3 linked regions of the Salinivibrio kushneri genome follow. The protein of the gene in region 1 interacts with the protein of each later gene in a pairwise test. Links are inferred from orthologs where the notes say so. Each region holds a gene or a part of one and is shown in the gene's direction. Other genes may lie near its edges. The genes, in order: malT, N8M53_RS09905 and dnaJ.

Evidence for each region.
Region 2: the proteins of malT (region 1) and N8M53_RS09905 interact in binary tests that used the Escherichia coli proteins (3 or more experiments, as listed by UniProt). The link is inferred for Salinivibrio kushneri from one-to-one orthologs.
Region 3: the proteins of malT (region 1) and dnaJ interact in binary tests that used the Escherichia coli proteins (3 or more experiments, as listed by UniProt). The link is inferred for Salinivibrio kushneri from one-to-one orthologs.

What each region holds. Positions count from the first base shown.
Region 1 is NZ_CP114589.1:528,612-539,774, reverse strand. What follows is about bases 4,139-7,418. They hold malT (HTH-type transcriptional regulator MalT), read left to right. Parts: upstream 4,139-4,509; coding sequence 4,510-7,218; downstream 7,219-7,418. Other genes in these bases: pulA (pullulanase-type alpha-1,6-glucosidase), read left to right, coding at 7,411-7,418. In the rest of the region: malQ (4-alpha-glucanotransferase), read right to left, coding at 1-1,437; N8M53_RS15240 (glycogen/starch/alpha-glucan phosphorylase), read right to left, coding at 1,554-4,004; more of pulA, read left to right, coding at 7,419-10,287; N8M53_RS15225 (DUF368 domain-containing protein), read left to right, coding at 10,389-11,163. UniProt on the Escherichia coli protein: Positively regulates the transcription of the maltose regulon whose gene products are responsible for uptake and catabolism of malto-oligosaccharides.
Region 2 is NZ_CP114588.1:2,100,847-2,108,414, reverse strand. Bases 1,548-4,362 are described here. They hold N8M53_RS09905 (bifunctional tRNA (adenosine(37)-C2)-methyltransferase TrmG/ribosomal RNA large subunit methyltransferase RlmN), read left to right. Parts: upstream 1,548-2,301; coding sequence 2,302-3,423; downstream 3,424-4,362. Other genes in these bases: rodZ (cytoskeleton protein RodZ), read left to right, coding at 4,193-4,362; pilW (type IV pilus biogenesis/stability protein PilW), read left to right, coding at 3,448-4,203; ndk (nucleoside-diphosphate kinase), read left to right, coding at 1,625-2,053. In the rest of the region: aminopeptidase PepB, read left to right, coding at 181-1,476; more of rodZ, read left to right, coding at 4,363-5,185; ispG (flavodoxin-dependent (E)-4-hydroxy-3-methylbut-2-enyl-diphosphate synthase), read left to right, coding at 5,201-6,328; hisS (histidine--tRNA ligase), read left to right, coding at 6,382-7,568.
Region 3 is NZ_CP114588.1:2,151,860-2,162,333, reverse strand. What follows is about bases 1-2,799. They hold dnaJ (molecular chaperone DnaJ), read left to right. Parts: upstream 1-725; coding sequence 726-1,874; downstream 1,875-2,799. Other genes in these bases: N8M53_RS10150 (pilus assembly FimT family protein), read left to right, coding at 2,614-2,799; N8M53_RS10155 (type IV pilin protein), read right to left, coding at 1,951-2,418; dnaK (molecular chaperone DnaK), read left to right, coding at 1-606. Outside these bases: more of N8M53_RS10150, read left to right, coding at 2,800-3,114; N8M53_RS10145 (hypothetical protein), read left to right, coding at 3,212-3,751; N8M53_RS10140 (hypothetical protein), read left to right, coding at 3,748-5,172; N8M53_RS10135 (type II secretion system protein), read left to right, coding at 5,174-5,605.

The sequences.
Region 1 (11,163 bases):
GATACGCAAAGCCCCGCAATGGCGCATGTTGGCCCGCAACAACTCGATGTAGGCATGGTAACCGGTATGTTGTAGCGCTTGCGGATCAAATGGCGGTAAGCCCCAGTTTTGCCCCCGAGGTCCCAACACATCCGGCGGCGCACCAATGCTAGCATCCAGTACTAACGGTGAATTATCCGACCAGGTTTCGCTACCCGCATCAGACACCCCAACAGCAAGATCACGGTACAAGCCCAACGACATCCCCTGCTCTTCAGCAATGGCCTGTACTTCTTCCATTTGACCTTCGGCAATCCACTGTAAGTACATGTACAGCTGGATATCATCGCTATGCTGCTCGATAAATGCTTGCGTCGCGGCATTTTCATAGCGACGATATTTTTCAGGGAATACGGGCCAGCCCCAAGCATGAGGGTCTTCCGCGCGTAAATATTGATGCAAGGCATCAAAGGTGGCTTGCTGTTTTAAGCTCTCTCCACCTTTTTCTATGAAGTCTAAAAACGCAAGGCCACGTCGTGTCTGCTGCTGCAGCTCACGTTGCTTAAATTCTTGAAACAACAGAGGCAGTACGGCCATCTTTAGCGCAGCGACTTCACTATAATCGACCCAATGGGTGTCGCGCACTGCTTGCAGGCGACGCTGAAACTCGGCACTGCCCACTAATTGCTGCGCACGGGCGCTCAAACAAAACTCTCGAACGTTGCTCACATCAATATACAAAAGATTAAGCCAACGACGTGATGACGGACTATAAGGGCTCGCGGCTTCTGGGTTGGCAGGGAACAACGCATGAATGGGGTTAAGGCCGACAAAATCAGCCCCCCGCGAGGCCAGCTCACTAACCAATTGTTTCAGATCACCAAAATCACCAATTCCCCAGTTATGAGGAGTGCGTAATGTGTAGAGCTGAATACTCGGGCCCCACATTTTCTTGTGTCGATCCAATTCTGGCTGCTTATAACATTGGGTCGGCGCCATGATGAGTGTCATTTGGTACGGGGCTTTGCGCCGTTTACGTATCACGGACAATCGGTGATAGCCCCATGGAAGCGTGCAAGGCAGGCTAAACACCAGCGGGCCACCGTCACTGCGCTCATCGCGAACAATTTGCGACTGTAAATACCCTTCAAAGCACTCACCCTGTTCGGTTTCCAAACGCCAACTAAAGTCGCTTTCCCGCGCGCTGGTGCCTAAATGAAGCGCAATTTCAACCGGCTCATTCTCCTGCACCACTTGCACAGGGGCGAGCACATCCGCTTTGTGTTTTTTCTCCGCCGACGCCAATAACGCCTCGTCGCTTCGTGTGTCATAGCCAAGTGACGTTAATAAGTCATGTAAGGTACTGTCCGGCACGGCCGCTTCTGAGCCCCATGCACTGATATAGCGATCAGCGAGGTTGGCCATTTGTGCGACTGTCTTCAATGCAGATTCTTTCATCGCTTTCTCCGAGGGGTCTGCCCCCTTCTTTTATTGGGCACTATTGTTGTCATTATTGTTAGGTGGCAAGGCGCATTCCTTGCCACCGATAAGGTTGTTAACCCGTTATATTGCAATTAGCGTTTTACCGCCTCTAGCTGCCAAATGTTATTAACGTAATCGCGAATTGAGCGGTCTGAGCTAAATTTGCCCACTAAAGCGGTGTTCAAAATCGCTTTGCGTGCCCACTGCGACGCGTCACGGTAGTCACGGTCAATGTCATTGTGTGCCCGCACGTAATCGGCAAAGTCAGCCAAACACAGATACGGGTCACCGCTACCCATTACGCTGTCAAACACAGGACGTAGCGCTCCTGGCTGACCAGGTGTGAACGTTTCATCCAACAGACTATCCAAGGCGGCCTTCAATAGAGGCTGGCTGTGATAGACCGCTTCAGGCTGATAGCCTTTTTTGCGCAATGCCGTGACCCCATCGACATCAAGACCAAAGATATAGATGTTGTCGTCACCCACTTCTTCACGGATTTCCACGTTTGCGCCATCCATGGTGCCGATGGTGAGTGCGCCGTTGAGTGCCATTTTCATGTTACCCGTGCCAGACGCTTCTTTACCGGCCATAGAAATCTGTTCAGACACATCGGCAGCCGGAATAATGATTTCGGCCATGCTGACACGATAATCAGGAATGAAGACGACCTTAAGCTTGTCACCGACTCGTGGATCATTATTAATGGTTTCAGCGACTTTATTGATTGCATAGATGATCGATTTTGCTAATTCATAGCCAGGGGCTGCTTTCGCGGCAAAAAAGACCACTCGCGGTGCCATATCGAAATTCGGCTCATTGATAAGGCGCTGGTACAGCGAAATCACGTGCAACAGGTTAAGGTGCTGACGCTTATACTCATGCAGACGCTTAATTTGTACATCAAAAATCGCATCGGTATTTAGAGTGATATCGAGGTGCTCTTTGACCCATCCCGCCAAACGCTGCTTGTTGCGCTTTTTGACATCCATAAATGTCTTTTGAAAAGCAGTATCATTGGCGTATTGAGCAATCTGTTCGAGTTGCTCTAATTGCGCTGGCCACTGCTCACCAATTTTTTCACTGATCAAGTTGGACAAGTCAGGGTTACAGAACTTCAACCAGCGACGCGGTGTGATGCCATTGGTCACATTTTGAATGCGGCCTGGATATAGCGCGTCAAATTCAGGGAATAAATCACGCTTAACCAACTGAGAGTGCAAGGCCGCAACGCCATTCACCGCATAAGAGCCCACCACACATAGATTCGCCATACGCACCATGCGCTCACCTTTGTCGTCAATCACAGACAACACCTGCTTTTTCACCACATCGCCGGGCCATTTCGCTTCGACCTCTTGCATGAAGCGATGGTTAATCTCAAAAATGATCTCCATATGACGCGGTAGCAAGTTCGCAATTAACGCCTCACTCCAGGTTTCTAAGGCTTCGGGCAATAAGGTGTGATTGGTGTAAGCAAAGGTACGACTGGCGATGGACCACGCATCATCCCAAGCTAGCCGATAGTCATCCAGCAACACACGCATCAGTTCAGGAATAGCGATGGTGGGGTGAGTATCGTTCAACTGAATGGTTTCGTGCTCAGGCAGCGCAGCTAAAGGGTGGCCAGCGTCTAAATGGCGACGAAGAATATCCCCCACAGATGCTGCACTGTGGAAATACTGCTGCATCAAACGTAACGTTTTACCCGCATCGTGGTTATCGTTGGGGTACAAGACTTTGGTCAGGTTGCCCGCATCAATCATAGATTGCTGGGCGTGGGTATAGTCACCCGCGTTAAAGGCATCGAGAGCAAATGGTGTCAGTGCTCGACCTTCCCATAAGCGCAGTGGATAGACAGTATTGCTTTGATAGCCCACAATCGGCAGATCCCAAGGCATAGCTTGGATCTGCATGCTTGGCACCCACTGACGATACGTGTGCCCTGAGTCCTCAATCACCTCTACATGGCCATAAAAGCCAATGGTTTGGGCCAAGTCAGGGCGCACCACTTCCCACGGGTAACCTTCTGGCTCACGCCACGCATCCGGTGCTTCTTGTTGTGCGCCATCTTTAAATGATTGACGGAAAAGACCGTATTCATAGTGCAAGCCATAGCCGACGGCTGGATACTGTTGCGCGGCAAGCGAGTCCATAAAGCAAGCCGCTAAACGCCCCAAACCACCGTTACCTAAAGATGGATCGCGCTCTTGCTCGAGCAAGTCTGTCAGGCCAAATCCAAATTCACTGACTGCATCAGCAATGGCATCGTACAAACCCATGCTAATGAGGTTATTCCCGGTTAAACGGCCAATCAAAAATTCGAGGGATAAATAGTTAACACTTTTAGCTTGTTTGATTGCTTGATCGTTTTCAGTAGCCACCAAGTCAGCCGTCGTATGCTCGGCTAATGCACGACCTAACGCGAGATACCAATCGCGTAACTGCGCGGTATCTGGTGAATGACCTAGCTGGGTTAGGTGTTGAACCATACTGATTTTAAACGCACTTTTATCAAACGCATGTTGCTGTTTTGGTGTCATGTCGTAACTCTCGATAATGGAATGAAACCTTGATGGTTATTCATCCTGCCCAACCCGAGTACGGCAAACATCCTCCTACCTCGTTCCTATCAAAGGAGGAGGCCGCAGGGCGTAGAGAGCTAGGTCACATCTCAATAGTGAGCCGCTTCTCATCAAATCCATGAACTGCCCTTGTCTGAGTGATCTAAATCACGCAATGAAACAAAAAAAGCGCCACACCCGCTGTGAAAAACACAGCTTTCCTTTTGTAATTTTTGTGCGCTAACGCAAATTAAGCACTGATAAACAGAGATGGATGTGTACACCAACCATAAAACAAGCCACAAAAAAGACATTTAAGTGATCTGTGTCACACTAAAAAGGCGTAGACGCACCATTTCAGGGCATAAAGTCAGAGATCAGGGATAGATCATAGTTTGTGGATGGTGAGTTACATACACTGCTAGCAGGACAGAGGTGCGCACCAAAGAGGACGCACCGCATTTGTAGTGAAGGACAGTGTCTTATGTGGATCCCATCAAAGCTGACTCGGCCTGGGCGACTTTATAACGCAATATTACGCCCACGTGTGCTCGATATTTTACAACAAGCCCCCCACTATAAGCTGGTGCTGTTTCGCTCTCCGGCCGGTTATGGCAAAACCACCATGGCCGCGCAATGGCTCGCGGATCAACCCAATGTCGGCTGGTTTAGCATTGATGACAGTGATAACGACAGCTTTCGCTTCATTAACTACTTACTGCAAGCCTTGCACCAAGCGACCCAAGAAGGCTGCGCCAATACGATAAAACTGGCGGAGAAACGCCAATTCTCATCACTCCGTGCGCTGTTATCTGATGTCTTTGCTGAGTTGGCTGGATTTCATGCCACCAGCTATTTAGTACTGGATGACTATCAACTGATTGATAACGAAGAAATCCATGAAGCGATGCGCTTTTTCATCAAGCACATGCCAGAAAATCTCACTTTGGTGGTGACCTCGCGCGCTAACCCACCACTGGGCACCGCGAACTTGCGCGTGCGAGACTTGATGATTGAGATAGGCAACGAGCTACTCGCGTTCGATAACGAAGAGACAACCCGCTTTTTCAACCAACGTGTTGACGATGGCGTCGATGAATCCACAGCAAATGCCTTGTGCACCTATGTGGAGGGTTGGCCATCAGCCTTGCAGCTGATCGCCATTCAAGCGCAGCACCAAAAGCGCACACTGATGCAAAGCGCCGCGTCTTACGCAGGGTTTAACCATGCCCACCTTTGGGACTATTTGGCCGAAGAAGTGTTTGATTTGCTTGACGCTGAGACCCGTCAGTTTCTCATGAAAGTCTCCGTGTTAGAAATGTTCAATGATGAATTGGTTTTCGCCTTGACCGAGCGAGAAGATGCGCTGGGTATGCTTGAGTCACTCAATCGCTATGGGTTGTTTATCTATCCGCTTGAGGGGGACAACAACTGGTTCCGATTCCACCATTTATTTGCGGAGTTTCTGGCTCACGAACGTCAAGCCAGGATCCCCCACCAGCAACAAACCTTGCACCGGCACGCAGCACTGGCTTGGTTAAAGCTGCAGTCCCCTCATCAAGCCTTGCGCCACGCACGCTACGCCAAAGACGATGCATTGTTGGCTGATATACTCAATCAACACGGCTGGCGTATGTTTAATCGAGGCGAATTGTCCACGCTAGAAGCGGCGATTGCCAAGCTCAGTGATGAGCTTTTATATCAATACCCCAATTTAAGCTTACTGCGTGCTTGGTTAGCACAAAGCCAACATAGATATCACGAAGTTGGCGAGTTATTGGCAAGTGCCGAAAAGGCGTATCAAGTCCGGCAAATTCCACTGGATATTGACTACCAAGGCAATGCCAATGCCCTACTTGCCCAAGTAGCCATTAATGCCAATGAGCCTGAGCAGGCGATGCGGCTGGCAGAAAAAGCACTCGAGCAACTCGATAGCGCCAATTACCGTGGGCGTATTGTCGCGACCTCCGTGGTTGGCGAAGTCAACCATGTGCTCGGTGAACTGGATCGCGCTTTATCCATGATGCAACAAACCGAGAAGCTCGCGCGCCAGCATCAGGTATATCACCAAGCGCTTTGGGCAATTCTACAACAAAGTGAGATATTGCTTGCGCAAGGCTATGTGCAAGCAGCCTTTGAGTTGCTCGACAGCGCCGATCAACTCATTGAAGACCAGCAGTTACATCAAGTCCCTCTCCATGAATTTGCCTTGCGCCTTCGCGCACAAATACTGTGGTGCTGGAACCGTCTGGATGAAGCCGAAGCCTGTGCCTATAAAGGGCTGCAGGTTTTGGAAAATCAACCACCGAGCAAGCATTTGCACAGCTACTCCATGCTCGCACGTGTTGCCGTTAGCCGCGGCGAGTTAGATAAAGCGGCAAAAAGCATTGAGCACATTGAGCACCTTTTGCGCGAGTCTGTTTATCACGTTGATTGGACCGCCAATGCATCATTGTCGCTGTTGCTCTATTGGCAAGCCAAAAATGAACTCACCAACATGGACGAGTGGTTACATCAAGCTGTTCGCCCCACAACCGCCTGCAACCACTTTAGTCAACTTCAGTGGCGAAATATTGCCCGCGCACACCTGCATTTGGGTCAGTATGACCAAGCACGTCAAGCAGTTGATTTTCTGCGCCGCGAGGCCAACAGAGCCAATTTGGTGACGGATAAAAACCGCAATTTGATTGTAGAAGCCGTGCTCGCCAGCAAAGAACAAGAGGCAGAGTACGCCAAAAGCCTGTTGCAAGATGCGCTGATCTTAACCAATCAAACCGGGATGATGGGTAATTTTTTGATTGAGGGCGAAGCGCTCTCCCCGCTCCTGCATGCGTTAATTGAACAACACGCCCTCGGCGCCCTCGAGCGCCACCGTGCACAGCAACTCCTCAAGGAAATTGCCAGCCATCAGCGCTCGCGCTCCACCCACTTCGATGAAGCCTTCGTCGAAAAACTGGTCAAGCACCCGAACGTGCCAGAGCTCGTGCGAACCAGCTCCTTGACCCAACGTGAATGGCAAGTGCTCGGCTTGATTTATTCTGGGTTCAGTAACGAGCAAATTGCTCATGAACTTGATGTCGCCGGCACCACCATCAAAACCCATATTCGTAATCTTTACCAAAAGCTGAATATTGCAAACCGTAAAGAAGCGGTCGTCACCGCCGAAAACCTCCTTCAACTTATGGGTAACTAGTCAGCCATGCCTACGCCCCCAGACTTTTTGTGGGGGCGTAGTGACCCGTCACTCTCAGCCTACCTTTCGTGATATTTTGCTGAATTTCATCATCTTTTTTGTAATGACACGTTGAATTTTAACCCGATCACGCATGGTAGGTGTCGCCCTTCAGTATGCTGCGCCTCAGTATTGACACTTGAGGAACGATCAATGAAGCCCACTCACTCTTTATTCCCCGTTAGCGCGCCTGTCGCCGTCGCGGCCATCATGGCTTTAAATGGTTGTAATATCGATAGAGAAACCGATTTACCGCCACGAGAGGCGGGCACCAGCGATGCCAGTGTGCTATTTGCTGACGCCGATACCCTGCTCACTCATCAAACCAACGCCACCTCGCTCACTTTGTATTACTCCGCTGATGGCAGGATGCGCTATAACCCGGACACACAACAGGTGGAAAACGCCACCGCCAGTGTCGAGTCCACCCTCGCCACGCGCGATCATTGGCAGACATCGTTCCCCCATTTGCAAGGTAACGTCAAAGGGTTCGATTTTGACTTTGTTAACGCCGATATTGCGCTGAAGCAATGGCTTAAAGGGCAGCTTCTCGCTATCGCCAAAGACGGTGATACCGTATTAACCGCAACCGATGTGCAACCGGCCCGCGCGCTCGATGCCTTGTACGCCGAACACGCCGAAAAACTTAACTATGGGGCCATCCCTGACGCTGGACACACTGAATTTCGCCTTTGGGCCCCTACCGCACAGCAAGTCTCGCTGGTGCCCTATCAATCGGCGAGCGAACAAAACGCGACAAAACAGCGCCAAACGCCCATTAAAATGGACTTCGACGCCGAGTCAGGAAGCTGGCATGTTGCCACCACGGCGCTGAATCATGGCGACTATTACCGTTATCAACTGTCGGTCTATCACCCTGTCACACACCGTGTCGAGCGTCTCGAAGTCACGGATCCTTACTCACATAGCTTGTCGACCAACTCCAGCTATTCACAGGTGGTCGATCTGAATGCGCCCGCGCTTAAACCCAGTGGTTGGGATACGCTGAGTGCGCCTCACTCGCAGCAAAATCCTGCCAACAGCGTGATTTATGAGGCGCACGTGCGTGATTTTTCCGCGCTTGATCAATCCACTCCCCAAAATCTGCGCGGCAAGTACCTTGCTTTTACCCAAAACACCACTGAGCCAGTTAAACACTTAACCGCGCTCGCGCAATCTGGGGTTACTCACTTGCACCTGCTCCCCGTGTTTGACATTGCCTCCATCAACGAAGACGTCGCGCAGCGTATCGATGTCACCGACCGCTTCTCCACGCTATGTGACAAAGTCCCCTCACTGAAAGAGACCCCAAGGCTGGCCAGTGAGTGCGACAACAATCAAACCATCCAAGCGGCCTTAACGGATTTAGCCACCCAAGACAGTGCTGACACCCCCTATGTGCAAACGGTAATGGCGGCGATGCGTCAATACGACAGCTTTAACTGGGGTTACGATCCTTTCCATTACACTGTGCCTGAAGGCAGTTATGCGACCGACCCTGAAGGCACCGCGCGAATCCTCGAGTTTCGTAAAATGATCATGGCCATCAAACAGAATATCGGCATGAATGTAGTGATGGACGTGGTCTACAACCACACCCACCAAGCAGGGTTAGGGCCCTATTCTGTGCTGGATAAAGTCGTGCCTTGGTATTATCAGCGCCTTAACCCCGTCACTGGGGATGTTGAGCAATCCACTTGCTGCTCAAACACCGCGCCTGAGCATCGCATGTTTGCCAAACTGATCGATGACTCGATTGCCACTTGGGTGAAAGACTACAAAATCGATGCCTTCCGTTGGGATTTGATGGGGCATCATCCGCTAGCACAGATCGAGCACACACTTGCCGTTGCCCGCGCCATCAACCCAGATGTGTATTTCTATGGTGAAGGTTGGAACTTCGGTGAAGTCGCCAACGATCGCCAGTTTGTCCAAGCCACCCAAGCAAATCTTGCAGGTACCGGTATTGGCTCATTCTCTGACCGACTTCGAGATGCGGTTCGCGGCGGCGGTCCATTCGATGGCGGCGAGTATCTACGCAAAAACCAAGGCTTTGGTAATGGTCAATGGGTCGCCCCCAATGATTTGCAACAGCAAAACAGCGAGGAAAGAGCCAGTGCCCTGCATAATGCCGACCTAGTTCGTTTGGGTATGGCGGGTAACTTAAAAGATTTTCAGTTACAAACTGCCAATGGTGATGTCGTGCGCGGGGACGAGGTCGATTACAACGGTCAACCGGCTGGCTACGCGCAAGATGCTTGGGAGATTCAAAACTATGTCTCCAAGCACGACAACCAAACCTTGTGGGATAACCATCAATACAAATTCCCTTACGCCATGCCGCTCGCGACACGCGTCCGCGCCCAAGCCGTGTCACTCTCCACTGCCCTGCTGGGACAAGGGGTGCCTTTTATTCACATGGGCAGCGAACTGCTTCGTTCAAAATCCATGCAGCGTGACTCGTATGACTCGGGCGATTGGTATAACCGCGTCGATTTTACCCAACAAACTACGCAGTGGGACCAAGGGCTGCCGCGTGAAGATAAAGACGGCTACAACTGGCCAACGATTGAAACCGTGATTGCCAATCACAACAGCGAGGCCAAACCAACTCCACAGGCAATCGCCAACATGGACAGCTACTTTAATGAGCTGGTGGCGCTGCGTGCGTCGTCAGGGCTGTTCCACTTAGGCCAAGGCAGCGTGATTAACCAACGTGTCAGCTTTCACAACACCGGCGCCTTACAAATCCCGGGGCTAATTGTGATGCAGATTGATAACAGTGGCAGTCTGCACGACAGCACGATTGATGCAACGCGTGACGGGATTATCGTCGCGATCAATGCCTCTGGCACGGCGGTCAATGACTTTGCCAACATCGACGCCACCGGCTATCAGCTTCATAGCTTGCAAGCTAACGCAGGCAACCACTCGATAGCATATAACCAGCAGGCCGCTCAAGTGACCGACGGCAAACTCACCATCCCCGCTTGGTCTGTCGCCGTATTCGAGAAACCTCATCAACCTTAATCGTATTGGGGGGAGTACGGCTCCCCCTCATAATTCCCCCTACCCCACAGGATGAATGTCGGTATAATGCGCGTTTCAGCTTTTTATCGATGAATAGCATTATGATCAAGAACCTGGTTGCAACCTACCTCAAAGGCATGGCGATGGGCGCTGCGGATGTAGTCCCTGGTGTCTCTGGCGGTACGATCGCATTTATTACCGGTATCTACACGCAGTTACTTGAGAGTATTCGGCGTATCACGCCGCGTCTTTTTACACTGTGGCGCAAAGAGGGTTTCAAGGCTGTCTGGCAACATGTTAACGGCACCTTTCTTTGTGTACTCTTAGCCGGCATTCTGACCAGCATTGCCAGTCTGGCAAAAGGGATCAGTTGGATGCTAACCCATCATCCCATTCCGCTTTGGTCGTTTTTCTTTGGCTTGATCATCGCTTCAGCGTTGCATATTGCTAAACAATTGCCCGCGCCTAGAATAAGGCCTAAAACAGTTCTCGCCGCACTGCTAGGGATCGGGTTTGCCTATTGGATTACCATTGCCAACCCGTTGCAGCTTACTGCAAGCCCGTTTACCGTATTCCTTGCTGGCGCGATCGCCGTGTGTGCCATGATCTTACCGGGGATTTCTGGCAGTTTTATTTTACTGTTGCTGGGCATGTATAGCCCCATTCTTGATGCGGTACATCAAGGTCAATTCGGTTTACTCGGGCTGTTTGCGGTGGGTGCGATTTGCGGTCTGTTAACTTTCTCTCATGTTTTATCTTGGCTGCTGCGTCACTATTATGCGATCTCGCTGGCTTTTCTCACCGGCCTGATGCTGGGCACGCTAGGCAAAATATGGCCTTGGAAACACACGCTCACATGGCGTACAAATTCATCTG
Region 2 (7,568 bases), on another replicon or contig:
GATAATACTTGTGTTATCGTCACCGGCTCGGCACAGTACCTGTGGCCAATAAAACAAACATCTAAAGCGGGCCAGCGGCTCGCTTTTTTTCATTCTACTGGCAGGTCCAAGTGTTTACTGGGCTTGCTGAGTCAGACACGCTGTACAGTAAAAACAGCGGGACAGTACAAGGAGTGCAACATGTCAGATTCACTAAAGGTTATTCTGTCGCATCAACCGGCTGCATCGCAGTGGGGCGACAACGCGCTGGTCTCTTTCGACACCGACAAAGCGGTGATCCATGCACCTAAAGACGCCAATCAGCGAGACAAGGTGCAACAAGCGGCGCGCAAACTTGAAGGGCAAGGTGTTCCGGCACTGAGCCTGACCGGCGAGCATTGGGATCTTGAATTAGTGTGGGCGTTTTACCAAGGACTTCGCGGCCCCAAAAATAAGGTTGCCTTTACGCAGACCGTGTTGAACGATGGCGATACCCAAGAGTTCGAGCTTCGACAGACCGTGGGTGACTGGGTGCGCGATATCATCAACCAAACCGCAGAAGAAGTTGGCCCGCATCAGCTGGTGGCACGCGCGGGGGAGTTTGTGAAATCCATGGCACCCGACCAGGTCACTTATAAAATCATCTCGGGCACGGATTTATTAGAGAAAGGCTGGAACGGCATTTATACCGTCGGTCGTGGTTCAGCGCGCAAGCCAACCATGTTGCAACTCGACTATAACCCTACCGGTGATCCGGATGCGCCTGTGTATGCGTGTTTGGTGGGTAAAGGGATCACCTTTGATTCTGGCGGCTACAGCATTAAAGGCTCTGACTTTATGACCACCATGAAAGCGGACATGGGCGGCTCAGCAACAGCGACCGGAGCGCTCGCGATGGCGATTGCCAAAGGGTTGAATAAGCGCGTTAAATTGGTGCTTTGCTGTGCCGAGAACATGATCTCAAGCAGCGCTTACAAACTGGGCGACATCATTACTTACAAAAATGGCGTGACCGTTGAAGTACTCAATACGGATGCGGAAGGGCGCTTGGTGCTCGCTGATGGCCTAATGTATGCGAGTGAGCAAAAACCTGAACTGCTGATTGATTGCGCCACGCTCACCGGATCGGCAAAAGCGGCACTGGGTAATGATTACCACGCCCTGTTCAGTTTTGATGATGAGCTCGCACATTGCACGCTTGACGCGGCGCAAAAAGAAGGGGAGGGCATGTGGCCATTGCCATTAGCTGAGTTCCACCGTCAGCTGCTTCCTTCCTCGTTTGCTGATATTGCCAATGCGTCGATTGGGGCGTATATGCCGGGGGCGAGTACGGCAGCAGCGTTCCTTTCCTACTTTGTTGAAGGTTACCAAAAAGGCTGGATGCACATTGATTGCTCTGGCACCTACCGCAAAGCAGCCAATGATAAATGGGCCGTGGGCGCGACCGGTATGGGTGTGAAAACCCTGGCGCGCGTCTTACTTGAACAAGCCAAATAGCCCGTGATACGTCGAGTGAAGTGTTAACAATTTTTTGTGTGAGTTAACGCTTCACCCGATTGGTCATAGGGACAGACGAGGAAATTTGCTAGGGTAAGCGCGTTGTTGCCCCTAGCGGGCCAGATTCAGACAGTGAAAGGACAAGCGAATGACCATTGAACGCACTTTTTCTATCGTTAAACCTGATGCCGTAGAGCGTAATTTGATTGGCACGCTTTATCAGCGTATCGAAAGTGCTGGTTTGCGTATCGTCGCAGCGAAAATGCTCCATCTTAGCAAAGAGCAGGCAGAAGGATTTTATGCCGAGCACCAAGGGAAGCCTTTCTTTGAATCCTTGGTTGGGTTCATGACGTCAGGCCCTATCATGGTACAAGTACTGGAAGGCGAGAGCGCGATCAGCCGCTACCGTGAGTTGATGGGAAAAACCAATCCAGAAGAAGCGGCCTGTGGCACATTGCGCGCTGACTATGCGGAAAGCATGCAATACAACTCAGTGCATGGCTCTGATAGCCCTGCATCTGCAGAGCGCGAAATCGCGTACTTTTTTACCGCGGATGAAATTCATCCTCGCTGCTAAATCAAGCACCTGCTTTTTAACCTTCCAAAAGAGGCGTCAGCCTCTTTTTTTCTGCCTATCGATATCAGACGACCACATTGAATAACCCCGCTGTTAGAGAGTGGAAACTGTGATCTAAAGCCTGTACAATTTCGCGCCTTAAGCGCGTCCCGAGGAGATATCTTGGCTATGATCAAGGTAAGGCGTCGGCACGCGTGAGGCGATGATTGAGTCTTACCACCTAGCTAGTTCTTACGAGGCAACCCCCAATGACGACAGAGAAAGTTAATCTGCTTGATTTTGACAGGCAAGGATTGCGTGCCTACTTCGCTGATGAGCTCGGCGAAAAAGCCTTCCGCGCTGACCAAGTCATGAAGTGGATGTATCACTTTGGTTGCGACGACTTCGATGAAATGAACAACATCAACAAGAAGTTGCGTGAGAAACTCAAGCGGGTGGCAGAAATTAAAGCCCCAGAAGTCAGTGAAGCGCATTACTCCAAAGACGGCACCATCAAGTGGGCAATGCGTGTGGGCGGTCAAGACGTGGAAACCGTGTATATTCCCGAAGATGATCGGGCAACACTGTGTGTCTCCTCTCAAGTAGGTTGTGCGCTTGATTGCAAATTCTGCTCAACCGGAGCGCAAGGTTTTAACCGCAACTTGCGTGTGTCTGAGATCATCGGACAGGTGTGGCGTGCGTCAAAAGAGATTGGCATTGAGAAAGAGACGGGCCGTCGTCCGATCACCAACGTGGTGATGATGGGCATGGGAGAGCCACTGCTCAACATGAAAAATCTTCTCCCCTCTCTGAATTTGATGCTCGATGACAATGCGTATGGTTTATCTAAGCGCCGGGTCACCGTGTCGACATCTGGCGTGGTTTCTGGCTTGGAGCAAATGATTGGCAAAATCGATGTGGCCTTGGCGATCTCACTGCATGCGCCGAACGATGAGCTGCGTAGCCAAATTATGCCGATTAATGATCGTTGGGATATTGAGGCTTTTCTGGATGCGGTACACCGTTATATTGAAACCTCAAATGCCAACCGCGGCCGTGTGACGGTAGAATATATCTTGCTGGATCATGTTAACGACGACATGGAGCATGCGCGCCAACTCGCAGAGCTATTAAAAGACACCCCAGCGAAGATTAACCTGATCCCATTTAACCCGTATCCTGGATCACCGTTCAACAAACCGAGTAATTCTCGTATTGATAGGTTTATGAAAACCTTGATGGAATACGACTTTACGGTGACGGTACGTAAAACACGAGGCGACGACATTGACGCAGCGTGTGGCCAACTTGCCGGTGACATTGTCGACCGAACCAAGCGTGCCGAGAAGCGACTGGGCGCACAGGAGGTTATCCCTGTTCGACCCGTCTAAATGAGAGGGTGACAAGGGGATAGCATGACAAAAACGGTTTGGGTATTGGGCATGTTGATGGCGTTGGCTGGATGTTCATCGTCAGGTTCGCAGCATAACGAGCCCAAGTTTGATAAGATTCAAGCCGCAGAGGCGCGCATTGCACTGGGATTAGGCTATCTAAACAGTGATCGCTATCAACAAGCGCAGCAAAACTTGCAGCAAGCGCGCCAATATGCGCCTAACTACTATCGCACCTCGCTGTCGATGGCGTATTATCAACAACGTGTCGGTGAAAACGACAAAGCGGATCGCTTATATCAAAAAGCGTTAGCGCAAGCGTCTGAAAAAGGTGATGTATATAACAATTACGGTGTTTTCTTGTGCGAACAACAGCGATTTGCCGCGGCGAATGACGCATTTTTGCAAGCAGTCGTACAACCGTATTATCATCGTGTGTCAGACAGTTATGAAAACGCGGCGTTTTGTCAGCTAAAAGCTGGCCACGTAGAACGCGCAAAAGCCTTGTTTAGCAAAGCGGCTGATCACGACCCGCTTAATGTCCGTGCTGGTTTACAACTTGCCAAATTAGAGATAGATACTGGGCAAGTGGCAGAGGCCGTAGCACGTATCAAGCGGCTCCACCAACGCGTTGGTGTTCAACCTGCAGGACTGTTATTGCTAGTGAAAGCTTATCAGCAACAAGGCTACACGGAGCGAGCTGCCCATGACGCTCAGCGATTGGCGCAACGGTTTCCAGAATCCAAAGAATATCAATTGTACCTAGCGAATGAATACTGAACAGACGGAAGAACAAGCGCAATCTGATACCCAACCTGCGCCCGGGGAAGTATTAAAGCAAGCGCGAGAGAAAATGGGCTGGAGTGTTCGTGATGTTGCTGACCGACTTCGGTTACGAGTCAGTGTCATTGAGGACCTTGAACAAAACAACCCAGACATGGATCAATTGGCCACGTTTACACGTGGCTATTTGCGTTCCTATGCCAAGCTGATGCAAATCGACGCTGATCAGCTTTTGGGTAATAGCAATATGGAAGCGAGCAGTGCGGCCACCGTACAAAAAATGCAAAGCTTCTCGCGCAAAACGCGGCGGCAAAAGAGCGAAAGTCGACTGATGTGGTTGTCTTGGGTGATCATCGCTATTGCGGTTGGTATCACCGGCGTGTGGTACTGGCAAAATCAGCAGGCCATGACGTCTGTGCCAACACAGCTGGATAGCCAACAAGCGGATGAGCTCGTCACGACCCCGTCAGAGCAAGATAGCGCGATGGTTGCCACAGATGCACCGGCGATGGCCGAGCCCGCGGCGACAGACTCGACGGCCTCACAAGGGGCGGAGTTACAGGAAACGGACGCACAAGATACCGTTAACGAGCCCGTGTCTAGTCAAGAGAACCGCTCAGTATCGACAGAGTCAGAATCGGGGACTGCTGCCGAGCCGGTGCAAATGGACGAAACGACGACGCAAATCGATCCAGAGGCACAGCCAACCGCAGAGGATGAAGCCCCCGCGAGCACGGTCAATAACCGTCTAGTGATGACATTTAGTGGTGATTGCTGGATAGACGTGCGAGATGCCAATGGTGAACGATTGGCAACCGGGATAAAGTCTGAGGGTGAGCAAGTGACCCTAACCGGCGACACCCCTTATCAATTGGTATTGGGTGCCCCCAGTGTGGTGAAAATCACCTTTAATGGCGACAATATTGATCTTGATGGCTTCCCAACCGGCCAAGTGGCTCGGTTGCGCCTTCCGCAGTAATCAGAGAACGTCGATATGCACAACGAAACTCCCATCAAACGCCGTCCCTCAACGCGCATTAATGTCGGCAATGTGCCGATTGGTGATGGCGCGCCGATTGCCGTGCAATCTATGACCAACACACGAACCACGGATGTCGCCGCCACTGTCGCGCAAATTAAAGCGCTAGAAGGGGTGGGGGCAGATATTGTTCGGGTATCGGTTCCCACCATGGATGCAGCGGAAGCGTTTAAAGAGATTAAAGCGCAAACGTCGATCCCTTTGGTAGCAGACATCCATTTTGACTACCGTATTGCATTAAAAGTGGCGGAGTATGGTGTCGACTGTTTGCGTATCAACCCAGGTAATATTGGTAAAGAAGAGCGCATTCGGGCGGTGGTGGATGCCGCACGTGACAAAAACATTCCAATCCGTATTGGTGTGAATGGCGGCTCACTGGAGCGCGATCTGCAAGAAAAGTACGGGGAGCCAACTCCCGATGCCTTGGTCGAGTCGGCCATGCGTCATGTCGATATTCTTGACCGTCTTAACTTTGATCAGTTTAAAGTCAGCGTTAAAGCGTCAGATGTCTTCCTAGCGGTTGAGTCTTATCGCAAACTCGCGCAGCAAATCGATCAGCCCCTTCACCTTGGCATTACCGAGGCGGGTGGCGCGCGTGCTGGTGCGGTTAAGTCATCCGTGGGCTTGGGAATGCTATTGGCGGAAGGCATTGGTGATACCTTGCGTGTATCGCTCGCCGCTGATCCGGTCGAAGAAATCAAAGTCGGCTTCGATATTCTTAAGTCACTTCGCATTCGCTCGCGTGGCGTCAACTTCATTGCGTGTCCGAGCTGTTCGCGTCAAGAGTTTGATGTGATTGGCACGGTCAATGCGCTTGAGCAGCGCGTGGAAGACATACTGACCCCAATGGATGTCTCTGTGATTGGTTGTGTGGTCAATGGCCCTGGTGAAGCCGAGGCCTCGCATCTTGGCCTCGCGGGTGGTAACAAGCGCAGCGCTTACTATCTGGACGGTAAACGCCAGAAAGAGCGCTTTAATAACGACAACTTGGTGGATGAGTTGGAGGCAAAAATCCGCGCCAAAGCGGCGATGATGGATGAACGCAACCGCATCAAGGTGTCTCAAATCGATCAAGAGGGCTAAGCCGTTAGGCGGCCTTCTCCCCTTTTTACATCATTTCGGTAACGGAAGTTAACGTGGCTAAAACAATTCAAGCAATTCGAGGCATGAATGACTGCCTCCCGTCTCAATCTCCTTTATGGCAAAAGCTCGAATCTACGATTAAAAAGGTAGTGAGCGCTTACGGCTATAGCGAAGTTCGCATGCCTATTGTGGAAGCAACGCATTTGTTTAGCCGTGCGATTGGTGAAGTGACAGACGTTGTCGAAAAAGAAATGTATACCTTCGATGATCGCAACGGCGACAGCCTCACCTTGCGTCCTGAAGGGACCGCGGGTTGTGTCCGAGCAGGGATTGAAAATGGCCTGCTGTACAACCAAGAGCACCGCCTTTGGTACACCGGGCCAATGTTCCGTCATGAACGTCCGCAAAAAGGCCGTTATCGTCAGTTCCACCAATTTGGTGTAGAGGTGTTCGGTCTTAACGGCCCAGATGTAGATGCTGAGTTAATCATGATGACCGCACGTATGTGGCGGGAGCTAGGGATTGCAGAGCATGTACGATTGGAGCTCAACTCGATTGGCTCACCACAAGCGCGTGCGAATTATCGTCAAGCGCTGGTGGACTTTTTAATGCAGCACGAGTCTGTGCTGGATGAAGACAGTAAGCGTCGCATGCAGACTAACCCTCTCCGTGTGCTCGATACCAAAAACGCAGATATCCAAGCCATTTTAGTGGATGCGCCTCAGCTCGGCGACTACCTGGATGACGAATCAAAACAGCATTTTGCGCTGTTGTGTGAACTCTTGGACGCAGCAGGTATCGAATACCAAGTAAACCACCGTTTGGTGCGTGGACTCGATTACTACAACCGTACCGTGTTTGAATGGATCACTGACAGCCTAGGGGCGCAAGGCACGGTGTGCGGTGGTGGCCGTTATGACGGCTTGGTTGAGCAACTCGGTGGCAAGGCTACGCCTGCGGTCGGGTTTGCGATGGGGTTAGAGCGTCTCGTTCTGATGCTGGAAAACCTTAACCAAGATGATGTCCGCCCGGCAGTGGATGTGTATATGGTCACGGCGGGTGAAGGTGCCATGGTCGCAGGAATGAAACTGGCTGAGCGCTTACGTGAGCAGGTGCCAGGGCTGCGTGTGATGTCGCACTTCGGCGGTGGTAACTTTAAGAAGCAGTTTAAGCGCGCGGACAAAGTCGGCGCCTCTGTGGCGCTGGTGCTAGGCGAGGATGAAGTCGCCAATGGCACAGT
Region 3 (10,474 bases), on another replicon or contig:
GTGATTCAGGGTGAGCGTAAGCAAGCCATGCACAACAAATCACTGGGTCAGTTCAACCTTGAAGGCATCCAGCCTGCGCCACGTGGTGTGCCACAAATTGAAGTAACCTTCGATTTGAACGCCGACGGTATCTTGAACGTGTCTGCCGCTGATAAGCAAACCGGTCAAGAGCAGAAGATCACTATCCAAGCGTCTGGCGGTCTGAGCGACGAAGACGTTGAGAAGATGGTGCAAGAAGCAGAAGCTAACAAAGAAGCGGACAAAAAGTTCGAAGAGCTAGTGACTGCGCGCAACCAAGCTGACCAACTGGTTCACGGCACGCGTAAGCAAATGGAAGAAGCAGGTGACAAACTGCCTGCAGAAGACAAAGAGAAGATCGAAACCGCCATTTCTGAGCTGGAAACCGCACGTAACGGTGAAGACAAAGAAGACATCGATGCGAAGGTTCAAGCACTGGTTGCCGCTTCATCAAAACTGATGGAAATCGCGCAGCAGCAAGCTCAAGATGAGCAGGCGCAGCAAGACGCCGGTGCTGATTCAGCAAAACAAGACGACGATGTTGTCGATGCTGAGTTCGAAGAAGTTAAAGACGACGACAAGAAATAAGCGAAAGCACTGTCGTTAATAAGCACGGGCGTAGGGGAGCAATCTCCTTCGCCCGTCGTTTTATCAAACAGTGAATTGAACGTCTTTGTTTTGTTGACGTAAACAGGTGCAGTCAGACCATGTCTAAAAGAGATTTGTATGAAGTGCTCGGCTTAAGCCGCGATGCAAGCGAGCGCGATATTAAAAAGGCCTATAAGCGGCTGGCGATGAAATATCACCCAGACCGCAACAAAGGCGAAGATGCGGCCGACCAGTTTAAAGAAATTAAGTTGGCCTATGAAGTGCTGACCGACCCGCAAAAACGCGCAGCCTATGACCAATACGGTCACGCAGCCTTTGAACAAGGTGGCATGGGAGGCGGCGGCTTCGGCGGCGGTGGCTTCGGTGGAGGCGCTGACTTTAGCGATATTTTTGGTGACGTATTCGGCGATATATTCGGCGGAGGTCGTCGTGGTGGTCAGCAACGCGCGCAACGTGGAGCCGATTTACGCTACAACATGGAGCTTACGCTTGAAGAGGCGGTCCGTGGCGTCAGCAAAGAGATCGAAGTGCCTACTTATGTCGGGTGTAAAACCTGTGATGGCAGTGGGGCGAAACCGGGTTCGAAAAAACAAACCTGTGGAACCTGTAACGGTATTGGCCAAGTGCAAATGCGCCAAGGTTTCTTTGCGGTTCAACAAGCGTGTCCAACCTGTCATGGCAGCGGGACCATTATCAAAGACCCTTGTAACAGTTGTCATGGCCAAGGTCGCGTAAAAGAAACCAAGCACCTAAATGTGAAAATTCCTGCAGGTGTCGATACTGGCGATCGCATTCGCTTATCTGGTGAGGGTGAAGCCGGTGAGAACGGTGCACCGGCGGGTGACTTGTATGTTCAGGTACACGTCCGTGAACACCATATCTTCACCCGTGATGGCAACAACCTCTACTGCGAAGTACCGGTCAGCTTCACCATGGCAGCGCTCGGTGGCGAGGTCGAAGTCCCTACCTTAGATGGCCGTGTTAGCCTTAAAGTCCCAGCGGAAACGCAAACGGGGCGCATGTTCCGCATGCGCGGTAAAGGGGTGCAGTCTGTTCGTGGTGGCGGTGTTGGCGATCTCATCTGCAAAATGGTGGTCGAGACCCCAGTTAACTTGAGTAGCCGACAAAAAGAGCTGCTTCAAGAACTGGAAGAGTCGTTTAGTGGCACTGAAGCGAAAAAGCACAAGCCAAAATCAGAAGGTTTCTTTGACGGAGTTAAGAAATTCTTTGATGACCTTACCGGTTAATGGATGCCACTTGTCTAAAAAACATTAAAATGATGAATAGCCAGCCTCGCGCTGGCTATTTTTTTGCCACAAGAACCTATTTCAAAGAGAAGCCGGGCGTTTTCTGCTGGGAGGGAAGCGAGCACGATGTTTCTGCTGATATGCTAGTAATTACCCCATTAGGATATAAAACCAACCTATTGCATGGGTCGTCATGCTGATGGCTATCTGCTTGAGGGTGCGCGATAATCCTATACCCTGTATCACTGCCTTCTATTGAAAACTGATAGTCAGATGATACTTGGCAATCTGAACAAACAAGCCCTTTTTCTAGCAGTGTAGAGTGAGAGATGCTTGGATAATATCCCTTGGTGATGACTTGCATTTCTACCCAAGCTTGGAGGTGCACTAACCGCTCAATTGCCGCTTTGCGTGCTTGTGTTTGCTGATACTGGTGAAAGTTGGGCACGACAACGGCTGTCAACGTGGCAATAATAGCGAGCGCGGTCAGGATCTCGATCAACGTCACTCCATGTTGAAAACGGCGGCTTTGACGCTGACGCATTCTTTTTAACCTCTCGAAGAGTTGATAATGAAAACCCTACTGAGCCTATGCGGGTGTTAGCCTGCAGGCAATGGCGACACCCAAACCTTGGGAGGCAGTATGCGTTTTCAAACTGTGCACGTAAGTCAGTGCTTTCGGCTCTGCCTCAAAAAGAGGAGTGGCATCACCCTTATAGAGTCCCTGCTGGTACTGAGTGTGTTAGCGGCTATATGCACCATCGCGATTCCTCATTTTTCGTCTGCTCAGCAAGCAACCATGATGGCGAGTCGTAGTGAATCGCTAACAAGCTTGTTTTATCTTGCTCAAGCTCGTGCGATGAAAGAAAACCGGGTCTATCATCTTCGCCTGCGTAAAACAGAAAACACCCAGTGTATCGTTGCGCAACCAAGTACTGGGAGCGGGCTCGTTAGCAATATAACTGATTGGCTCTCAGCCATATCTTGCCAACAGACGAAGTTGCCGATGGTGACGATCCCGAGTGACATTTCTCTGTTGTTTAAAGAAAAAAAGAGTTGGACGCCGTTACCGGAAGGTGAGCTATTCTCGATTGATTTTCGCACCCAGAGACCGAGCTTGAATCTGACTGTTGGTTTGGGCGGCGATCGCGGGCAAGCGCCTGACTACGTGGTCACTGTCCGTCAATATCTCGGTTTTGAATCCTGTCAGTGGAGTGGTATCGACAGTGCGTGTAGCTAAGTCCACAGGTTACTCATTAGTTGAGCTTTTAGTCGGCTTGTCGGTGAGTGTTTTGGTTTCAATCACAGCACTCTCTGTGATGACTTCGGCGACCACGATGCAAGCCCGAATAGATGCCAAGACGCGCTTATCGCTCGAAGTCAGCCGCTTATTAACGATGATGGAAACTGAGATACGCCGAGCCGGATTGTGCTACCAGTGTGGTGGCGCGTCGCCCTACCTCTTTGACAATGGTCATGATCTTCACCTTTTACTGATTGATGAAACCCCCTCGCAGCGTCAAGGGCAGTGCCTTCGCTTTGCTTATCAACAAGACAGCACCCATCCAACGAATACCGTGGGTAAAGATGACGCCAAAGGCTTTCGACTAGACACAGAAGACCATGCCATAGAGGTCTATGAAAATCACCGAGACACGGCGAACTGGTCGTGTGAGTCAGGTTATTGGCGAGATATTTCTTCTCGTGCATTGAAGATCTCGCATTTATCTTTTACCCGTAATGAGGTGCGCACGGAAAATGGGCGACGCATTACCTCACTGACTATCAAGGTTTCCGCCTCGCTAACACGCCAACCTGGCCTGCGTAAAGACGTGTCGCGAACATTGGTTTTAGCTAATACGGTGGCCTCATCATGAATTACGTCGCAAAATGCACGCGTGACCAAGGTATAGCGACCCTCGCGGTGGTCGCCAGCATCGCGCTGATTGCACTTCTTATTGTATTAGGTGTCGGTCGACGGACAGTCAATGATATCCAACAAACACAGGCAAAAATCACGACTGAACAATCCCTTTCCAGAGCGTGGGCGGCTCTAGATTGCGCGGTGGCTAAGATTGAACATGATGGAATTCACTTATCGAAAGGCGATGCAGCAGCGGGGATAGAGCAACTCTCATCTTGTCAACATATTGCAGGGAGTCAATTATGGTTGGAACCTTGGCAAGATAGTGAAGGCGCACTCTGGCACCTTTATGCCACTCATGCACAACAGCAAGTGGGGGTGACACTTGCGGGTGCTTCAGGGGGACGAGCAAGCTCGTTTGTCACCTCAGGATCTGCCGCGTTTTACGGTGGCAATATATGGCGACCGGCAAAGGGAAAAAAGCGAAAGGATGGCCTCTATGAGTGTCATTCAATTATAGCCGGGGGTGATGTCATGATTCGTCCGCGAATGCCGGATGAGAGTCCGCCAGAGAGTGAAGAGCCGGATAGCCCAAACGGATTTACCGTTAGCTTAGGTGGGGGCGATGAATGCGCCCCCGAATATAAAACGAAGGTTAGCGACTACACAGTCGCAGATAGTCGCGATGAAACTGGCGCGCGACTAAAAAAAGATGTGCAGACCAATGTTGAGAATATGGACTTATTCAAAGATTACTTTGGTGTCCCTCGCGCGCAGTGGAAAACAGTCAGAGATCAATTTGAGCGACAAGGCGGTATTGTTGTTAATACCCATCATGATCCGTCGTTATGTTATGAGACCTTATTGAATGCCATGAATGTTACTGAGCAAGCACACGCTAAAATCTGGATAGATGGGCCGTGCGATTTGAGCCGAGTATATTCAGATGACAGTGAAAACGCAGCGATAGAGACGCAGGCCAGGTTCAACAACCAAAAGCCAATTTTGCTGGTAGTGCAAGACGGAATCCTCGCACTTCGCGGAGCCCTATCTCAATTTAATGGCGTGGTGTTTCAGTTTAATCCGACGCTCTCTGCCGATGACTTTGCGCATCAATGGGGAATGGAAGCCACTCAGCAAGGAGAATTAAGTTGCGTTCATAGTAATATCAACCTTAACGAGCTATGTACGTTAATTGTGAAACACTCAGAAAATCCAACGCAAGCGAGGAGAACGCCCTTTTGGTTCCACGGTAGCTTTCAAACCCATGGGGGATTTATTGTCGATATACCGGGTGGACATATAGTGGTTAATGGTTCATTTAAGCCAAACTACAACGGTAATCATGTACGAGATAGCTTTGAAGGCCTAGGGCTGCTCAGGCCGCTTTACAATAGCTACCATGACATCAAACCGCCTCATGGAGAGGGGTAGTATGTTACAAGCGCGAGGCTTCTCATTCATCGAGATCTTACTGGCTCTTGTGCTGGTTTCTATTACTGGCGCTGGTGTGTCTCGGCTGGCAACGGATATTCAGACTCAGCAGCGTGATGCGCGTCTCGCTAAAGGGGCCATGTATTTAGCTAACGACCAACTCTCTCACTGGCGACTGATGAATACTGATACGCCATGTTCAACAAGTAACAGCGAGCCCATCAGGTTAGATAACCTCTCTGAGTGTTTAATTACCACCGAGGATTCGAACTATGAGCTGGTGGTTGCTAATGAGCAAAACATATTGATGGCCGATAGCGAGGTCTATGCCAAAACGCTAACACTTTCTGTACGCTGGCGAACCACACATGGGCAGCAACAAACGTTGGCTTTTTATTTTACTGGGGTGCGGCGACAAAACGGGCTTAATTAAAGCACTTTCCCACGGACGGTAAACGTGCAGTGGTGGCTTTTTGTTCGCTTGAAGCGTTTTTCTTAAAAACCCCTTGCGTCCCAAAATTACCTCTCTATAATGCGCTCTCGTTGGCACGGCAAGCCGCGCCAACAACGGAAAAACAGCCAAGCAAACAAAACGCTTGACTCGATGCCAAAGTGGCGTAAAATGCCACTCCCGCTCAAGATTGGGCGGCGCTCTTTAACAATTTGACCTATGCAATCTGTGTGGGCACTCGTTGAGAATAGACAAAAAGATTTATTCGATGAACTGAGTGACCAATTCATGTTGGTGCAGCCTTGAGCTGTTTTGATTTCACTTTTTTAAAAGTGGATGCCAACAAGAGAACAGTCAATTCGTTTGTCTCGTAAGAGACGAACAAAACAGTATTTATCGAGCCGTTTGTCTTTCCTTTATAGGAAAGCAAACACCAAAACTTAAATTGAAGAGTTTGATCATGGCTCAGATTGAACGCTGGCGGCAGGCCTAACACATGCAAGTCGAGCGGAAACGGCAGCATTGAAGCTTCGGTGGATTTGCTGGACGTCGAGCGGCGGACGGGTGAGTAACGGCTGGGAACCTGCCCTGACGAGGGGGATAACCGTTGGAAACGACGGCTAATACCGCATAATGTCTTCGGACCAAAGGTGGCCTCTACATGTAAGCTATCGCGTTGGGATGGGCCCAGTTAGGATTAGCTAGTTGGTAAGGTAATGGCTTACCAAGGCAACGATCCTTAGCTGGTTTGAGAGGATGATCAGCCACACTGGGACTGAGACACGGCCCAGACTCCTACGGGAGGCAGCAGTGGGGAATATTGCACAATGGGGGAGACCCTGATGCAGCCATGCCGCGTGTGTGAAGAAGGCCTTCGGGTTGTAAAGCACTTTCAGCAGTGAGGAAGGTGGTGTACTTAATACGTGCATTGCTTGACGTTAGCTGCAGAAGAAGCACCGGCTAACTCCGTGCCAGCAGCCGCGGTAATACGGAGGGTGCGAGCGTTAATCGGAATTACTGGGCGTAAAGCGCATGCAGGCGGTTTGTTAAGTCAGATGTGAAAGCCCGGGGCTCAACCTCGGAACCGCATTTGAAACTGGCAGGCTAGAGTCTTGTAGAGGGGGGTAGAATTTCAGGTGTAGCGGTGAAATGCGTAGAGATCTGAAGGAATACCAGTGGCGAAGGCGGCCCCCTGGACAAAGACTGACGCTCAGATGCGAAAGCGTGGGTAGCAAACAGGATTAGATACCCTGGTAGTCCACGCCGTAAACGCTGTCTACTTGGAGGTTGAGGTTTAAGACTTTGGCTTTCGGCGCTAACGCATTAAGTAGACCGCCTGGGGAGTACGGCCGCAAGGTTAAAACTCAAATGAATTGACGGGGGCCCGCACAAGCGGTGGAGCATGTGGTTTAATTCGATGCAACGCGAAGAACCTTACCTACTCTTGACATCCAGAGAACTTTCCAGAGATGGATTGGTGCCTTCGGGAGCTCTGAGACAGGTGCTGCATGGCTGTCGTCAGCTCGTGTTGTGAAATGTTGGGTTAAGTCCCGCAACGAGCGCAACCCTTATCCTTGTTTGCCAGCACATAATGGTGGGAACTCCAGGGAGACTGCCGGTGATAAACCGGAGGAAGGTGGGGACGACGTCAAGTCATCATGGCCCTTACGAGTAGGGCTACACACGTGCTACAATGGCAGATACAGAGGGCAGCGAAGCTGCGAAGTGGAGCGAATCCCTTAAAGTCTGTCGTAGTCCGGATTGGAGTCTGCAACTCGACTCCATGAAGTCGGAATCGCTAGTAATCGTGGATCAGAATGCCACGGTGAATACGTTCCCGGGCCTTGTACACACCGCCCGTCACACCATGGGAGTGGGCTGCACCAGAAGTAGATAGCTTAACCTTCGGGAGGGCGTTTACCACGGTGTGGTTCATGACTGGGGTGAAGTCGTAACAAGGTAGCCCTAGGGGAACCTGGGGCTGGATCACCTCCTTACTGACGCTATTTTTGCGAGTGTTCACACAGATTGTATAGGTTGAAAGTCAAAGAGATACGAATGCCTTAGTAAAAGGCTCGTACCTTAGATGGGTCTGTAGCTCAGGTGGTTAGAGCGCACCCCTGATAAGGGTGAGGTCGGTGGTTCAAGTCCACTCAGACCCACCACTTCTACTTATCCTGCGTCATCTTTGATAGCTGCGATGCTCATGTGCTAGCGCACACTGCGCGTCTCACTTCAAATCTGACTTGGTTAAGCGAAGTGGCTTCTTCGAAGAAGTCTGTCTAAGGAATTATGATGGGGCTATAGCTCAGCTGGGAGAGCGCCTGCCTTGCACGCAGGAGGTCAGCAGTTCGATCCTGCTTAGCTCCACCACTTTTTAAGCGCATTTATGATGATAAGTGTCTTTAAAAAGTGGTTTATCGTATTGATAGATTTACATGCTCTTTAACAATCTGGAAAGCTGACAAGTCATTCTTAAAGAATGACAGTAAAGTTCTCAATCAGTGACATGTAATGTCACTCACACAATCAAGTGTGCTTGGGCTTTGTCTTATTTGATAAGCAAAGTCTCTATTTTGAGTCCGGCAAAAACAAAACCTTAATTGGTTGATGATTCAACACTCAGTGGTTTTGCGACGCAGATTTCTTTTTTAGACAATCTCGCGCAAAAAAAAAACCTCTTGGGGTTGTATGGTTAAGTGATTAAGCGTAGACGGTGGATGCCTTGGCAGTCAGAGGCGATGAAGGACGTACTAACCTGCGAAAAGCGATGGTGAGCTGGTAAGAAGCATTTGAGCCATCGATGTCCGAATGGGGAAACCCACCTGCATAAGCAGGTATCTTAGCGTAAATACATAGCGCTAAGAGGCGAACTCGGGGAACTGAAACATCTAAGTACCCGAAGGAAAAGAAATCAATTGAGATTCCGGCAGTAGCGGCGAGCGAACCCGGAGCAGCCCTTAAGCGGCTTAGGCGTTAGGTGAACAGGTTGGAAAACCTGGCAATAAAGGGTGATAGCCCCGTAACCGACGGCGCCTTAGGCGTGAAAACGAGTAAGACGGGACACGTGATATCTTGTCTGAACATGGGGGGACCATCCTCCAAGGCTAAATACTCCTGACTGACCGATAGTGAACCAGTACCGTGAGGGAAAGGCGAAAAGAACCCCTGTGAGGGGAGTGAAATAGAACCTGAAACCGTCTACGTACAAGCAGTGGGAGCCTCCTTTGTGGGGTGACCGCGTACCTTTTGTATAATGGGTCAGCGACTTAATGTAAGTAGCAAGGTTAACCGCATAGGGGAGCCGTAGGGAAACCGAGTCTTAACTGGGCGACAGTTGCTTGCATTAGACCCGAAACCGAGTGATCTAGCCATGGGCAGGTTGAAGGTTGAGTAACATCAACTGGAGGACCGAACTCACTAACGTTGAAAAGTTAGGAGATGACCTGTGGCTAGGGGTGAAAGGCCAATCAAACTCGGAGATAGCTGGTTCTCCCCGAAAGCTATTTAGGTAGCGCCTCGGACGAATACTACTGGGGGTAGAGCACTGTTAAGGCTAGGGGGTCATCCCGACTTACCAACCCTTTGCAAACTCCGAATACCAGTAAGTACTATCCGGGAGACACACGGCGGGTGCTAACGTCCGTCGTGGAGAGGGAAACAACCCAGACCGCCAGCTAAGGTCCCAAAGTTATCGCTAAGTGGGAAACGATGTGGGAAGGCTCAGACAGCCAGGATGTTGGCTTAGAAGCAGCCATCATTTAAAGAAAGCGTAATAGCTCACTGGTCGAGTCGGCCTGCGCGGAAGATGTAACGGGGCTAAGCGATACACCGAAGCTGCGGCAATGTCCTTATGGATATTGGGTAGGGGAGCGTTGTGTAAGCTGTTGAAGGTGTGCTGAGAGGCATGCTGGAGGTATCACAAGTGCGAATGCTGACATGAGTAACGATAAAGGGGGTGAAAAACCTCCTCGCCGGAAGACCAAGGGTTCCTGTCCAACGTTAATCGGGGCAGGGTAAGTCGGCCCCTAAGGCGAGGCCGAAAGGCGTAGTCGATGGGAAACGGGTTAATATTCCCGTACTGCTACTTACTGCGATGGGGGGACGGAGAAGGCTAGGTGGGCCTGGCGATGGTAGTCCAGGTTCAAGTGCGTAGGCTGATTTCTTAGGCAAATCCGGGAAATCAAGGCCGAGACACGATGTCGAGCCACCAAGGTGGTGAAGTCATTGATGCCATGCTTCCGGGAAAAGCCTCTAAGCTTCAGGTAAGTAGCAACCGTACTCCAAACCGACACAGGTGGTCGGGTAGAGAATACCAAGGCGCTTGAGAGAACTCGGGTGAAGGAACTAGGCAAAATGGTACCGTAACTTCGGGAGAAGGTACGCTGCCCGCGGTGAAGTCCCTTGCGGATGGAGCTATGGGCAGTCGCAGATACCAGGTGGCTGCAACTGTTTATTAAAAACACAGCACTGTGCAAAATCGAAAGATGACGTATACGGTGTGACGCCTGCCCGGTGCCGGAAGGTTAATTGATGTGGTTATCGCAAGAGAAGCCATTGATTGAAGCCCCGGTAAACGGCGGCCGTAACTATAACGGTCCTAAGGTAGCGAAATTCCTTGTCGGGTAAGTTCCGACCTGCACGAATGGCGTAATGATGGCCACGCTGTCTCCACCCGAGACTCAGTGAAATTGAAATCGCAGTGAAGATGCTGTGTACCCGCGGCTAGACGGAAAGACCCCGTGAACCTTTACTACAGCTTGGCACTGAACATTGAGCCTACATGTGTAGGATAGGTGGGAGGCTTTGAAGCGGCGACGCCAGTTGCTGTGGAGCCATCCTTGAAATACC